2 regions of the Amycolatopsis methanolica 239 genome follow, and region 2 is predicted to be linked to the other one. Evidence: predicted binding sites of a transcription regulator. Region 2 holds the regulator's gene; the other holds the start of a gene.

Region 1 (7,651 bases), 910 kb from region 2:
CGCCGGCTGGGCCGTCTCGCTCATGGATTCGCTCGGCGGCCCGGGCGCGGCCATCATCGTCGGCCTGGACAACCTGTTCCCGCCCATCCCGAGCGAGCTGGTGCTGCCGCTCGCCGGGTTCTCCGCGGGCCAGGGCACGTTCAGCCTGCTCGAAGCGCTGGCCTGGACCACGTTCGGCTCGGTCGCGGGCGCCGTCATCGTCTACTGGCTGGGCGCGCTGCTCGGCCGCGAGCGGACCCGCGCGCTGCTGCTGCGCATCCCGCTGGTCAAGGCCTCCGACTTCGACCGCACCGAGGCGTGGTTCGCCAAGCACGGCACGAAGGCGGTGTTCTTCGGCCGGATGGTGCCGATCTTCCGCAGCCTGATCTCATTGCCCGCCGGGATCGAGCGGATGGCGTTCGGCAAGTTCCTCGTGCTCACCACGCTGGGCAGCCTGATCTGGAACACGATCTTCGTCGTCGCCGGCTACCTGCTCGGCGCGAACTGGCACGTGGTGGACCGCTACGCCGGCTTCTTCCAGTACGCGGTGATCGGCGCCGTCGCGATCGCGCTCGCGGTGTTCGTCACCACCCGGCTGCGTGAGCGCGTCCGGGCGTGAACACGGAGCCGCCCTCCCCCGGGGCAGGGGAGGGCGGCTCCGCTCGCGGGCGTCAGGCGGCCTGGGCCACGGGGGTGGTGGCCGGCGCCAGCGCCAGGTCGAGGACCTCACGGACGTTCGACACCGGGTGCACGTCGAGCTGGGCCAGCACGTCCGCGGGGACGTCGTCCAGGTCCGGCTCGTTGCGCTGCGGGATGATCACGGTCTTGATCCCGGCCCGGTGCGCGGCCAGCAGCTTCTGCTTGACCCCGCCGATCGGCAGGACGCGGCCGGTCAGCGACACCTCACCGGTCATCGCCACGTCGGACCGCACCACACGGCCGGACAGCAGCGACGCCAGCGCCGTGGTCATCGTGATCCCGGCGCTCGGCCCGTCCTTCGGGACCGCGCCGGCGGGCACGTGGACGTGCACGCCCCGGTCCTTCAGGTCGCCGACCGGGAGTTCCAGCTCGGCGCCGCGGGACCGCAGGTAGGACAGCGCGATCTGCACCGACTCCTTCATGACGTCACCCAGCTGCCCGGTGACCGTGAGCCCGGAGCTGCCCGACTCGGGATCGGCCAGCGACGCCTCGATGTAGAGGACGTCCCCGCCCGCGCCCGTGACGGCCAGGCCGGTTGCCACGCCCGGGGTCGCGGTCCGCTGGGTCGACGCGGGCAGCGCCGATTCCGGCAGGTGCCGAGGGCGGCCGAGGTAGCCCTCCAGGTCCGCCGCGTCGACGGTCACCGGCAGCGTCGCCTCGTCCAGCGCGACCCTGGTCGCGATCTTGCGCAGCACCTTCGCGATGGTCCGGTTCGCGCTGCGCACGCCCGCCTCGCGGGTGTACTCGGCGGCGATCCGGCTCAGCGCCGCGTCGGTGAACCGCACGTCGTCCCGGCCCAGCCCGGCCCGCTCCAGCTCACGCGGCAGCAGGTGATCGCGGCCGATGACGACCTTCTCGTGCTCGGTGTAGCCGTCCAGTGTGACCAGCTCCATCCGGTCCAGCAGCGGGCCGGGGATGGTCTCCAGTGCGTTGGCCGTGGCGAGGAACACCACGTCCGAGAGGTCCAGCTCCACCTCGAGGTAGTGGTCGCGGAAGGTGTGGTTCTGCTCGGGGTCGAGGACCTCCAGCAGCGCCGCGGTCGGGTCGCCGCGGTAGTCGGCGCCCACCTTGTCCACCTCATCCAGCAGGATGACCGGGTTCATCGAGCCGGCCTCCTTGATGGCGCGGACGATCCGGCCGGGCAGCGCGCCCACGTAGGTGCGGCGGTGGCCGCGGATCTCCGCCTCGTCCCGGACACCGCCGAGCGCGACGCGAACGAACTTCCGGCCCATTGCCTTCGCGACCGACTCGCCTAGCGAGGTCTTGCCCACCCCGGGAGGACCGACCAGCGCCAGCACCGCTCCGGAGTGCCGCCCGCCGACCTGGCCCTGTCCGGCCTCGGCGCGCCGGGCGCGCACGGCCAGGTACTCGATGATGCGTTCCTTTACGTCGTCCAGGCCCGCGTGGTCGGCGTCGAGCACCGCCCGCGCCGCCGCGATGTCGTGGACGTCGGTGGTCCGGTCATTCCAAGGGAGCTCCAGGACCGTGTCCAGCCAGGTGCGGATCCAGCCGCCCTCCGGCGAGGCGTCGGAGGTGCGCTCCAGCTTGTCCACCTCGGCCAGCGCGGCCGTGCGGACGTGCTCGGGCAGGTCGGCCTGCTCCACGCGGGCGCGGTAGTCGTCCTGGTCGGTGGTGCCGTCCAGCTCGCCCAGCTCCTTGCGGATCGCCTCCAGCTGGCGGCGCAGCAGGAACTCCTTCTGCTGCTTCTCCATGCCCTCGGCGACGTCCTTGCGGATGGTGTCGGTCACCTCGAGCTCGGCCAGGTACTCCCGGCTCCACTCCAGCGCCTTCTCCAGCCGCGCCGCGACGTCGAGTGTGGCCAGCAGCTCCAGCTTCTGGTCGGTGCTCAGGAACGGCGAGTTGCCCGCGAGGTCGGCGACCGCGGACGGGTCCTCGACCTGCTGCACCGCGTCGATCATCTGCCAGCCGCCGCGCTGCTGGAGGATCGAGATCACGACGGTCTTGTACTCGGCGGCCAGCGTCCGGGCCTGGTCGCCGACGACCTCGGCGACCGGCTCGGCGGACACCCAGCGGGCGGCGCCGGGGCCGTCGCCGTTTTCGCCGATACGGGCGCGCCGGGTGCCGCGCAGCAGGACGGCGGCCTTGCCACCGGGGATCCGGCCGACGCGCTCGATGGTCGCGACGGCGCCCAGCTCGGCGTACTCCCCGTGCACCCGCGGGACGATCAGGACCTCGGCCTGCGCAGACGGCAGCGACCGGATGCCCGGGAACGACGGTGTGCTCGGCGCCTTGCTCTGCGCGGAGTCGACCGCGGCACGGGTCTCGGCGTCGTCGAGCTCGAGCGGGACGATCATGCCGGGCAGCACGACGTCGTCGTCGAGGGGCAGTACGGGGAGGAGCCTGGTGTCGGTCATCTTGTTGCTCCCTACCTGGTTGAGTCTGCCTAGCTCAACTTTCTGGCGGCCGGGTTTGTTTCCGCAGGTAGTTCGCTTAGAGCGGACGGCTTCCGGGAACAAACCGGGGCACGTCCGGCAGTGGTTCCAGGTGCCGGGACTGAGATGATCGTCGCATTGCCGGAAACGTTTCCCGGGTGTAACCGGCGAGACCACGCTCAGTCATCGGTTCGGGTAATCCCGATCTCGATTGAATCGCGATCAACGCGGGTGAGTGCAGCGCGACGGCTCGTGGGGAACTCGTCGTAGCCGGGCGTGGCGCTTAACACCGACTACCGGGAGCGATCACCGGAAAGATCCCGCTCACCCGTAAGTCTCCGCTGGTCACCGTAGTTGGCGCGTTGTTAACTATGGGGTGATGTCATGGCGGCCGGAAAGAGGCTGAGGTACGCCCTCCGGGGTACAGTGATCCCCTCATTCGCACCGAGATCACCATCTCGTGCGCGAGTGGGTGCAAACGGGCGCACTGGGGCGAATGGGTGGAAGGAGGTTGCATGCCGGACTCCGATGGCAGGCCCGACGGCCCCGTCCCGGCGGCAGCCGCCGGTGCTGGTGGTGCCGAGGCGCGGGCGGACGAGCGCCGCTTCCGGGTCTACACGCTGACCGTGTTCTCCGTCGGCGTGCTCACCGCCGCCGCCGTGTCGCTGTGGCTGCCGTTCGACGGCTCGGCGAAGCTGTGGTGGATCGGCCCGGTGCTGGCCCTGTCGTTCCTGCTCGCCGAGCAGCTCGGCATCAACGTCGACGTCCGGTCCGGCATCTCCTGGACCATTTCCTTCACCGAGATCCCGCTGGTCATCGGCTTCTTCGTGGCGCCGTTCGAAGTGGTGCTGGCGGCGCACCTGGTCGCCGGGATCAGCACGCTCGTGGTCCGCCGCGTCTCCGGGCGCGTGCTCTACAACGCCGGCGCGTTCCTGTTGGAGATCACCAGCGCGTTCGCCGTGGCCGGCCTGGTCGAGCGGATCATGGGCGCCACCGAGATGACGTGGCCCGCCGCGCTCGCCGGCACCTTGACCGCGCCGCTGACCAGCACGCTGCTGGCGCTGGCCGCCGTCCGGGTGCTGCGCCGCCGGATGCGGATCGGCACCGCGCTCCGGCTCACCGGCCGCATCCTGGTCGTCGGGTTCGTCAACGCTTCGGTCGGTCTGAGCGGCTACCTGGTGATCGCGGGCACGGCCAACGCGTGGCCGCTGGTGCTCGCCGTCTTCGCCGGGCTGTCCGCGCTCTACTGGGCCTACTCCGACCTGCTGCGCGAGCAGCGGGACATGGAAGCGCTCTCCGACGTCAGCCTGATGGTCGCGCGCTCCGGCCAGCAGGCCGCCGCGCGCCCGGCCAGCGGCGCGGACGACCTCGCGGCGGGCGTGAACGTCAGCGAGTGGGAGACGATCGCCGAGCGGATCAAGGACCAGCTCTCCGCCGGCCGCGTCGTGCTGCGGCTGCGCCTGGAGCCGACCGCGGACATGCGCGCCGTCGTCGCGGGCGAGCCGATGCCGTCGGCCGAACTGCCCGCCGACGACCCGATGCTGCGGCTGCCCGGCTCGCACGTGCGGCACTTCCGCATAGCCGAGGCCAACAGCGACATCGCCGCCGGACTGCTCAACCGCGGCGCGCAGGAGGCGCTGGTGGTGCCGCTGCGCAGCGCGAACCAGCTGCTCGGCGTGGTCGAGGCGCACGACCGGCTGTCCCGCTGGCGCGGCTTCGGCAAGTACGACGTCCAGTTGCTCGGCACGATGGCCAGCCACCTGGCGACCGCGCTGGACAACCGCCGCCTGCTCGCCACCCTGCGCCACGACGCCTACCACGACCCGCTCACCGGCCTGCTGAACCGGCCCGGCTTCCGGCAGGTCGCGCGTGGACCGCTGGCCGAGCACAGCGCGTCCGCCGACTCCGCGGTGCTGCGCATCGACCTGGACGTGTTCTCCGCGGTCAGCGACGCGCTCGGCTACGCGTGGGCGGACCGGATGGTCGTCGCCGCCGGCCGCCGCCTGCGTGACGCGCTCGGCCCGGACGTGCCGCTGGCCCGCCTGGAGGGCGCGTCGTTCGCGGCGCTGCTCACCGGTGTGCGCGGCCAGGGCGTGCACGAGGTGGCCGAGCGGCTGCGCTCGCAGCTGTCCGTGCCGTACCCGGTCGACCGGCTGACGGTCGAGGCGAACGCGATGGTCGGCTACGCCTCCACGGCCGACGATGACACCCTCGACCCGGGCGACGTGGACGCGCTGCTGCAGCGGGCCGACGTCGCCGTGCGGGCCACCCGCGGCGGCGAGGAGGTCCGCGGGTATGTGCCGAGCATGGGCCAGATCTTCCTGCGCCGGTTCCAGATGGTCACCCAGTTCCGGCAGGCCATCGAGGAGGGCCAGGTCAGCGTCCACTACCAGCCGAAGGTGTCCCTGCCGAGCAAGCAGGTCCTCGGCGTGGAGGCGCTGGTGCGCTGGCAGCACCCCGAGTTCGGCCGGCTCGACCCGGACGAGTTCGTGCCCGCGGTCGAGGCCGCGGGCCTGGTCGGCGTGCTGACCGGGTTCGTGCTGGAGCAGTCGCTGATCCGGGTCCGCAAGTGGATGGACGAGGGGCTGCGGATCTCCGTCGCGGTCAACCTGTCCGTGCGCAACCTGGCCGACGAGGACTTCCCGGCGAAGGTCGTGGAGGCGCTGCGGAACTTCGACGTGCCGCCCGAGCTGCTCACGTTCGAGCTGACCGAGTCCGGCGTGATGGCCGATCCGCAGAAGGCGCTGCCGATCCTGCGCGAGCTGCACGCGCATGGCATCGTGCTGGCGGTCGACGACTTCGGCACCGGCTACTCGTCGCTGGCCTACCTGCGGCAGCTGCCGGTGGACGAGGTCAAGATCGACAAGAGTTTCGTCCTCGGCATGGGCACGGACCTCGGCGACCTGGCGGTCGTCCGGTCGATCGTCGAGCTGGGCCACTCGCTGGGCCTCGCGGTCGTCGCCGAGGGCGTCGAGGAGGACGTCGCACGGGACCAGCTGGAGGCGATGGGCTGCGACGTCGCCCAGGGCTACCTGATCTCCCGCCCGCTGGCCGAGGACCGCCTGGAGGCCTGGTTGCAGGCCCGGACGGCCCGGTCGGTGGGGCGCAAGATGGAGACGGTGCTGACGCTCCTGACCTAAAGGGGACCCCCCTGCGCGGCCCTCCGGCGGACGATGTAATCTCTTCGAGGCTTCAACGTTCAGGCGTTGGAACTCGCCCCAATAGCTCAGTCGGCAGAGCGTCTCCATGGTAAGGAGAAGGTCTACGGTTCGATTCCGTATTGGGGCTCGGTGGTCAGCAGGCCACTCCGCTTCGGCGGGGGAGTCTGAAGGCCGGTCAAGGCGGTGTAGCTCAGTCGGTAGAGCAAGCGGCTCATAATCGCTGTGTCGCCGGTTCAAGTCCGGCCACCGCTACGCGGATGGGCGGACTATGCTCACGGATTGCGTGAGTCTGATCCGCTTCGCCATTGCATCCGGGGGTCGGACCCCCGGACCCCCGCCAGGGGGCTAGCCCCCTGGACCCCCACCCGGGGCGACTTGGGAGGTCAGGTCGCTTGTGGGGGTTTTCGTTGTGTAGAGAAAGGCTTTGCTGTGGCTGCCACCGACGTGCGACCGAAGATCACGCTGGCGTGCGAGGTCTGCAAGCACCGCAACTACATCACCAAGAAGAACCGGCGCAACGACCCGGATCGCCTGGAGATGAAGAAGTTCTGCCCGAACTGCGGTACGCACCGGGTTCACAAGGAAACCCGCTGACGCCAGCACCCCAGGTTTCGACGAAGGCCGCCCCGGACCACCGGGGCGGCCTTCGCGCTTTCCGGGCGCGCGCGGGCGGTGGGTAGGCTGCTCGGGTGCCTTTGGACCCCTCGTTCGTCGGGCGGACGTACCCGCCGGACTCAACCTACGAAGTCGGCCGCGAGAAGATCCGCGAGTTCGCCGCCGCGATCGGTGACGCCAACCCGCTCTACACGGACCCGGAGGCGGCCCGCGCGGCCGGCTACCCGGACGTCATCGCGCCGCCCACCTTCCTCACGGTGATCAACCTCGACGCGATCAACGCCATCGCCGAGGACCCGGAGCTGGGGCTGGACTACAGCCGGATGGTGCACGGTGACCAGGCCTTCAGCTACACGCGCCCGGTGCACGCCGGCGACCGGCTCCGCATCACCACGACGGTCGAGGACATCATGGCCAGGGCGGGCAACGACTTCCTGACCGTGCGCGGCGAGGTCGTCGACGCCGACGGTCAGCTCGTGTGCACGACGCGCGCGCAGCTCGTCGTGCGGGGAGAGGGGGCCTGATGGCGTACGAAAAGGGCACCGAGCTGCCGCCGCTGCAGGTGCACGTCACGCGCGACCAGCTGGTCCGGTACGCGGGCGCGTCGCTGGACTTCAACCCGATCCACTGGAACGAGCGGTTCGCCAAGGAGGTCGGGCTCCCGGACGTGATCGCGCACGGGATGCTGACGATGGCGCTGGGCGGCCGTCTCGTCACGGACTGGCTCGGCGACCCGGGCAAGCTGGTCGAGTACAGCGTCCGCTTCACCAGGCCCGTCGTGGTCTCGCCGGAGGGAGCGGACGT
Region 2 (7,651 bases):
CTTCCGGGACCGGGTGCTGCTCGGGCTCGCGCTCCGCCCGGCGGTCGGGAACGTCGCCTTCCTCGCCGTGGAGACCGTCCTCGCCCTCTTCGCGCACGACCGCCTCGGCATCGACACCTACGGCTTCGGCCTGCTCCTCACGGCGGAGGCCACCGGCGGCCTGCTCGGTGCCGCCATCGCCTCCCACCTCGGCAGGCGACTCGGCACCGGCACCGCGCTGACCTGCACGGCCGCCGTCGAGGGGCTTGCCATCCTGGGCCTGGCCGCCGCTTCGAACCCGTTCCTGGCCGGGCTGGCGCTGGCCGTCTGCGGGGCGGGCATGGGCGCCATGATGGTGCTCGGGCCCTCCTTCCGGCAGGCCCTCGTCCCGGCTCACCTCATGGGCCGGGTCGCCTCCACCTCCCGGATGCTGGCCATGTGCGCCGCCCCGCTCGGGGCCTTCGTCGGCGGTTGGCTGGCCACCGCCTACGACGTCCGCGCCCCGCTCTACGCCGCTGCCGTCCTGCTGCTGGCGATGACGGCGGTCACGGCATCCATGACCAGCGACCGCCGGGTGGAGGCGGCGCTGCGTGCCGCCGCCCCAGCCGCGGTGTCGTGACGCTGCCGCGGCCGGCCCGGAAAAGCACGAAGACCGCCTCCCGGGGGATTGAGGCGGTCTTCGCGGGTTCTGTGGGTCAGCGCGGGTGCGTCAGCTCCACGTCGCGCGAGAGCGGGGCGCCCGCGACGACTTCCAGTGGCGCCGCGACCGGGGCGTAGCCGCTGGTCACGAGCGTGTAGTCGCCCGCGGGGAGGTCGGTGAAGGAGTACCGGCCCGCCTCGTCCGTGAGCGTCATCGCGACCACCTCGCCGTCCGCGTCGAGCAGTGTCACCTGGGCCTCGGCGACCGGACGGTCGTCCCGGCCTGCCCGGACCACTCCGCCGAGCCGGGCGGTGAGCCCGAGTTCGACGTCGTGCGTGGCCTGCTCACCCTCGGTGGTCGCCAGCGGCACCGCGGCCGGCTGGTGACCGGCGGCCGTGACGGTCAGCGTGTGCACGCCACCCGGCACGTCGTCGAAGTGGTACCAGCCGTCGCCACCGGTGACGACCGACGACACCACCTCGCCCCGGTCGTCGGTCAGCACGAGCGTCGCGCCACCGACCGGCTGGCCCGCGCTCGACCGCACCACGCCGCTGAGGCCACCGGCGCCGCTCATCTCGACGTCCCGGCGCACCGGCTGCCCGTTGACGGTCACCATCACGGCGCTCGGCTGGAACCGGGCCGCCGAGGTGATCAGCAGGTAGATGGCGTCCGGCGGGACAGGCAGCCGGTAGGTCCCGTCGGCCGCGGTCAGCGTCCGCGCCACCTGCTGCCCCGACGAGTCGGTCAGCGTCAGCGCGGCCCCGGCCAGCGGACGGCCCGACGGGCCGGTGACCACGCCGTGGACCGCCGGGCCGGTGACCGGAGCCGCGGCCGCCTCGGTGCTCTCGGTCAGGTCGATGCTCCGGCGCAGCGGGACCTCCTTGATGAACACCACCGCGACCAGCGTCACGATCGCGATGATCCCGCCCGCGAAGAAGATCGAGCCGATGCTGTCGCCGTAGGCGGCCCGCACGATCGACTGGAACGGCTCCGGCAGCGCGGCCAGGTTCAGGCTGCTGCCCGCGCCGGCCGACCCGCCCTGGATGCCCATCGCGGCCAGCGCGCTCGACACGTGGCTGCTGACCTTCGCGGCGAGCAGCGCGCCCAGCGCGGACACCCCGGCCGAACCGCCCAGCGTGCGGAAGAAGGTGACCACCGACGACGAGGAACCCATGTCCTTCATCGCGACGGTGTTCTGCACGACCAGCACCAGGTTCTGCATCAGCGCGCCGACACCGAGGCCGAGCAGCGCCAGGTAGGTGCCCATCAGCACCAGGTTGGTCTGGTGGTCGATCGTGCTGAGCAGGAACAGGCTCGCGACCAGCAGCACCGCGCCGCCGAGCATCCACGCCTTGGTCTTGCCGGTGCGCGAGATGACCTGCCCCGCGACGGTCGAGGACAGGAACAGCCCCAGCATCATCGGGATGGTCATCAGCCCGGCGTGCGTCGGCGAGTAGCCGCGGGCGAGCTGGTAGTACTGCCCGAGGAACACCGCGCCGCCGAACATCGCGGTGCCGACCGACAGGCTGCCGATCACCGCCAGTGTGAAGGTGCGGTTGCGGAACAGCCGCAGCGGCACCACCGGGTCCGGCACCTTCGACTCGACGAACACCGCCAGCGCCAGCGCGACCAGGCCGCCGAGGACGTAGAACAGGGTCGACCAGGACCACCAGGCGAAGCTGCCGCCCGCCAGCGAAACCCAGATCAGCAGCAGCGAGACGCCGCCGACGAGCAGGGTCGCGCCGAGCCAGTCGATCTTCACCTGCTGCTTGCGGACCGGCAGGTGCAGCGTCTTGCCCAGCACGATGAACGCGACCACCGCGACCGGGACCGTGATCCAGAAGTTCCAGCGCCAGCCGAGCGGCGAGTCGACGATCACGCCGCCGAGCAGCGGGCCCGCGACGGTAGCCAGCGCGAACACCGCGCCGATGTAACCGCTGTAGCGGCCGCGTTCCCGCGGCGAGATCATCGCCGCGATCACGACCTGGATCAGCGCCTGCATGCCGCCGAGGCCCAGGCCCTGGACGGCGCGGAACGCGATCAGCTCGGGCATGGACTGGGAGATGCCGCCGAGCACCGAGCCGACCGTGAAGATCACGATCGACAGCTGGTAGAGCATCTTCTTGCTGAACAGGTCGGACAGCTTGCCCCAGATCGGGGTGCTCGCCGTGGACGCCAGCAGGGTGGCGGTGACCACCCAGGTGTACTGGCTCTGCGAGCCGTCGAGGTCGGCCAGGATCGTCGGGAGTGCGTTCGAGACGATCGTGGAGGACAGCACGGCGACCAGCAGTGCCAGGAGCAGGCCGACGAACGCGCGCCCGACCTGGCGCGGCGTCATCGCCTCCTGGTTCGCTGTCGTGCTCACTTCGGGGATCACTTCCTCTTCTCCGCCGCTGGGTCCGGCGGGCAGGTGACCGGCGTCTGGCCGAGGGCCTCGCGCAGTCCTTGGTTCATCAGGGTCAACCGGGCGGTGAGTGCTTCGACCTCGTCGTCGGTCCAGTCCGCGAGCGCACGCCGGATGAAGTCGACGTGCAGCTGCCGCCATCGCTCGAGCTCGGCGCGGCCGGCTTCGGACAGGCTGATCAGGCTGGCGCGCCCGTCCTCGGGCGCAGGCCTGCGCTCGACCAGACCGGCGGCGGTCAGCTGGCCGATCTGCCTGCTGATCACCGAGATGTCGACCATCTTGCGCTTCGCGAGGTCCGACGGGCGGCTCTCGCCGTGCGCGTTGAGGTCGGACAGCAGCATGGCGGCCGCGGGGTGCAGGCCGTCGTGCTCGCGCTGCCAGGACTGGTTGATCCAGGCGTGCTGCAGCTGGCCGGCCGCGCGCAGTTCGCGCATCAGCTGGACGGCCTTCTCGTCGCGGTCCCCCATGGACCCACCTCCTGGTTGGTTGTCACATACAACTATAGGATCAGTAGTTGTATGCCACAACTATCTAAGTTGGTGACTTGTCCCACTGGTGGAGGGGATCTCCGAACCACCCGGAAGGAGCAACTTCGCGAGGATTGCGGCGGAGGCGGTTACCCTGCGACGGATCGCGTCCGCATTACCTGGGCACGATTAACCGAGTAGGGTGGATTATTCATGATCTTTTCACGCGCTCACCTGCTATTGCGTGTTCATGAATAATCGACGGCGAGCATGAACGCGCACCACGGAGCAGCCCCGAACCCATGACAGCCGACCCCGTCAGTCCCGTTCCCCGGTCCGTGCACCGGGAGGCGCCCCCTGCCGTCACCGCGATGGTGCGCCTGATCCGGGACTCCTGGGTCAAGGCGGAGCCGTACCTGCCCGAGGTGACGCAGTTCTTCTACGGGATGCTGTTCACCCTCGCGCCCGCGACGCGGGACTTCTTCCCGATCAACATGGAGGTCCAGCGCAACCGCATGGTGCGCGCGCTGGTGCACGTCGTGCAGATGGTCGACCAGCCCGACGACCTGGTTCCGTTCCTGCGCCAGCTCGGGCGCGACCACCGCAAGTTCGGCGTGGTGCCCAACCACTACGAGGCGGTCGGCACCGCGTTGCTGGCGGCGATGAAGACGCAGCTCGGCCCGGACTGGACCGAGGAGGTCGAGCGCGCGTGGGCGGAGGCGTTCACGATCATCGCCCGGCAGATGCAGGAGGCCGCCGCCACCGACACGAACCCGCCGAACTGGTCGGCCCGGGTGGCCGAGCACCGGCGGCTGAGCTGGGACCTGGCGATGGTGCGGCTGGAGCCGGACCAGCACATCCCGTTCCGGCCGGGGCAGTACCTGAGCGTCGAGGTGCCGCAGCGGCCGCGGTTGTGGCGGTACCTGTCGCCGGCGAACGCGCCGCGCCCGGACGGCTCGCTGGAGTTCCACATCCGCGCCATCGAGGGCGGCTGGGTGTCCCGGGCGATCGTCAGCCACACCCAGGCCGGTGACGTGTGGCGGTTCGGGCCGCCGCTGGGCACGCTGGGCGTGGACCGGGAGAGCGGCCGGGACGTGCTGATGGTCGCGGGCGGCACGGGTGTCGCCCCGATGCAGGCGATGCTCGATGAGCTGGGTCAGTGGGGCGAAAACCCGAAGGTGCACCTGTTCTACGGCGGCCGGACGCGCGAGGACCTGTACGCGCTGGAGGGGTTGCGGATGGTCGCGTCCTGCAACCCGTGGCTGACGGTGACGCCGGTGGTGGAGAACGGGCCGGGCCTGGTCGGCGGCGAGCAGGGCACGCTGGCCGACGTGGTGACGCGGTACGGCGCGTGGCCCGGCCACGACGTGCTGGTGTCCGGTTCGCCCGCGATGATCCGCGCGACGGTCTCCCGGATGCTGGTCGCCGGAACGGCACTCGATCAGATCAGGTACGACCCGTTCACGATCGACTAGCCTGCGACGGATGGACATTCCTGTCACAGACGGAACCATCCGCGGTTATCTGGCCACCCCGCAGAGGGAGGTCTCGGGCGAGCCGCCGTGGCCGGGGGTCGTGATCGTGCACGACGCGGTCGGCCTCTCGCAGGACGCGAAGAACATCACCGACCGGTTCGCCACCGCCGGGTACGTCGCGCTCTCGCCGGACATGTACTCGCGCGGCGGGCTCGTACGGTGCGTGAAGTCGGTGTTCAAGGAGCTGGCGGCCGGGAAGGGGCGGGCGTTCGACGATGTGGACGCGGCGCGGTCGTTGCTGGCGTCGCGGTCTGATTGCACTGGCCGGGTCGGGATCGTCGGGTTCTGCATGGGTGGGGGGTTCGCCCTGGTGGCGGCTTCTCGGGGGTTTGACGCGTCGGCGCCGTACTACGGGCAGTTGCCCAAGGATCTGTCCGTTTTGGATGGTGCTTGTCCTGTTGTGGCTTCCTTCGGGGAGAAGGACTTTTCGTTGCGTGGGGCGGCGGCGAAGCTGGAGCGGGAGTTGTCGGCTCGGGGGGTGCCGCACGACGTCAAGGAGTATCCGGGTGTTGGGCACAGCTTCGCGAACCAGTTCCACGGCCCGGTCAACGTGCTGCTGAAGATCGCCGGGATGAGTTATGACCGGGCGGCCAGTGAGGATGCTTGGCGGCGGGTGTTGAGCTTCTTCGCGGAGCATTTGGGGCGCGAGGCGGCGTAGAGCGCGTTCTGCTGAAAGAAAAAGGCCCCGCGCGGTGCGGGGCCCTTCTCTGTTCTCATCGCCTGCGGCGTGGTTTCCAGACCACCAGGGCGGTTTCCTGCTTCATGGGTACCAGGTCCTTGCGGTAGGAACGGTGCACGGCCGCCGCGGCTTGTTCGGCTGCTGCGTACGCGGTGGCGAGTTCTTCGGTCAGTTCGGCGATCCGGGACTGCAGCGCTTCGACCTGGTTCTCCAGCTCGATGATCCGCTTGATGCCCGCCAGGTTGACGCCCTCCTCCTGGGACAGGCGCTGCACCTCACGCAGCAGCGCGATGTCCCGCATGGAGTAGCGCCGCCCGCCGCCTGCGGTTCGGCCCGGGGAGACCAGGCCCATGCGGTCGTACGAGCGCAGGGTCTGGGCGTGCAGGCCGGACAGCTGAGCGGCCACGGAGATCACGAAGACCGGCGTCTCCTCGTCGGCCCCGTGCGGCAACCCGCCGAACACCTCGGTCAACCCCTTTCGCGGAGCAGCTTCGTGATCTCCGGGCGCGGGTCGTGCTTCTTGGCGATCTTGGCGTACGCCTCGAGCGCCTCCCGCTCCGAAGACTCCAACCGCGACGGCACGGCCACCTGCAACGTGACGAGCAGGTCGCCCTGCGAACCGTCCCGCTTCTTGATGCCCTTGCCGCGCACCCGCAGGACCCGGCCGCTGCCGGTGCCCGCGGGCACCTTCACCGAAACCTTCCCGTCCAGCGTCGGCACGGTGATCGTCGCACCCAGAGCCAGCTCGGGGTAGCTCACCGGGACCGTGATCGTCAGATCATTACCCGACCGGCCGAACACCGGGTCCGGGTTCACGTGCACCCGCACGTACAGGTCACCGGCAGCCGCGCCGCCGCGGCCCGGCTCGCCCTGGCCTGCCAGCCTGATCCGCTGGTTGTCGTCCACACCCGCCGGCACCCGCACCGTCAGGGTGCGCGTCTGGGTGCTGACACCCTCGCCGCCGCACTCCGGGCACGGGTCGTCGATGATCCGGCCGCGGCCACGGCAGTCCGGGCACGGCTCGGAGAACGCGAACGCCCCCTGGCTGCGGCTCACCAGCCCGGCGCCCTTGCAGGTGGGGCAGGTGCGCGGCGCGGTGCCCGGGCGGGCGCCGTTGCCGTGGCACGTCGAACACGTCGCCGGGCTGGACAGCCGCAGCGGCAGGGTCGCGCCCTTCACCGCCTCGGCGAAATCGATCCGCACGTCCGTCTCGACATCGGCGCCGCGCTGACCGCGGGCGCCCGCGCTCTGCTGGCCCCGCCTGCCGAACAGGCCGCCGAGGATGTCGCCGAGCCCGCCGAAACCGCCCTGCGCGCCCGCGCCCGCGGTCTGCCCGAAGATGTCGCCGAAGTCGAAACCGCCGGTGCCGCCCGCGCCGGGGAAGCCGAAGCCACCCGGGCCGCCGCCCGAACCGAACAGCCGCCGCGCCTCGTCGTACTCCTTGCGCTTGGCCGGATCCGACAGCACGCCGTAGGCCTCCGACACGGCCTTGAACTTCTGCTCGGCCTCGGTGTTGCCGGGGTTGGCGTCCGGGTGGTTCTCCCGCGCCAGCTTGCGGTAGGCCTTCTTGATCTCGTCCTGCGAAGCGTCGGAGGAGACGCCCAGCTCACGGTAGAAGTCCTTACCGATCCACTCCCGTGCACTCACCGGACGTCTCCTCCTCTCGCCTGTTCGTTACTGCTGTGCGTTCTCATCCGACAACTGCTCGACCGGTAGCTCACCCTCGACCGGGGCCTCGCCCGGCTCGTGGTCGGTGACGCCAACCAGCGCGGCCCGCAGCGTCCGGTCGCCGAACCGGTAACCACGGCGCAGCACCGTCGTCACGGTCGGCCCCGACACCTCCGGCGAGGTGTTGTGCTGCACGGCCTCGTGCACGCTCGGGTCGAAGGGCTCGCCCTCCGTGCCGAACGGCTCGAGCCCGATCCGCTGCAGGCTCGCGACCAGCTT

What was found. The regulator HspR, encoded in region 2, represses chaperone genes until heat shock. The targets are predictions, from matches to a motif close to ANNTTGAGTNNNNNNNACTCAANNT.
Region 1: lon (endopeptidase La) is a predicted target of HspR. The motif match lies at 3,070-3,094, and genes of this name have one in related genera.

What each region holds. Positions count from the first base shown of each region.
Region 1 is NZ_CP009110.1:619,572-627,222, forward strand. It holds gene AMETH_RS03050 (DedA family protein) at 1-598, shown strand, start outside; gene lon (endopeptidase La) at 651-3,053, opposite strand; gene AMETH_RS03060 (putative bifunctional diguanylate cyclase/phosphodiesterase) at 3,587-6,211, shown strand; tRNA gene AMETH_RS03065 (tRNA-Thr) at 6,287-6,359, shown strand; tRNA gene AMETH_RS03070 (tRNA-Met) at 6,412-6,484, shown strand; gene rpmG (50S ribosomal protein L33) at 6,662-6,826, shown strand; gene AMETH_RS03080 (MaoC family dehydratase N-terminal domain-containing protein) at 6,922-7,371, shown strand; gene AMETH_RS03085 (MaoC family dehydratase) at 7,371-7,651, shown strand, end outside.
Region 2 is NZ_CP009110.1:6,946,552-6,954,202, reverse strand. It holds gene AMETH_RS41875 (MFS transporter) at 1-598, shown strand, start outside; gene AMETH_RS33990 (MFS transporter) at 675-2,957, opposite strand; gene AMETH_RS33985 (MarR family winged helix-turn-helix transcriptional regulator) at 2,993-3,490, opposite strand; gene AMETH_RS33980 (globin domain-containing protein) at 3,793-4,965, shown strand; gene AMETH_RS33975 (dienelactone hydrolase family protein) at 4,976-5,683, shown strand; gene AMETH_RS33970 (heat shock protein transcriptional repressor HspR) at 5,739-6,176, opposite strand; gene dnaJ (molecular chaperone DnaJ) at 6,173-7,351, opposite strand; gene grpE (nucleotide exchange factor GrpE) at 7,379-7,651, opposite strand, start outside.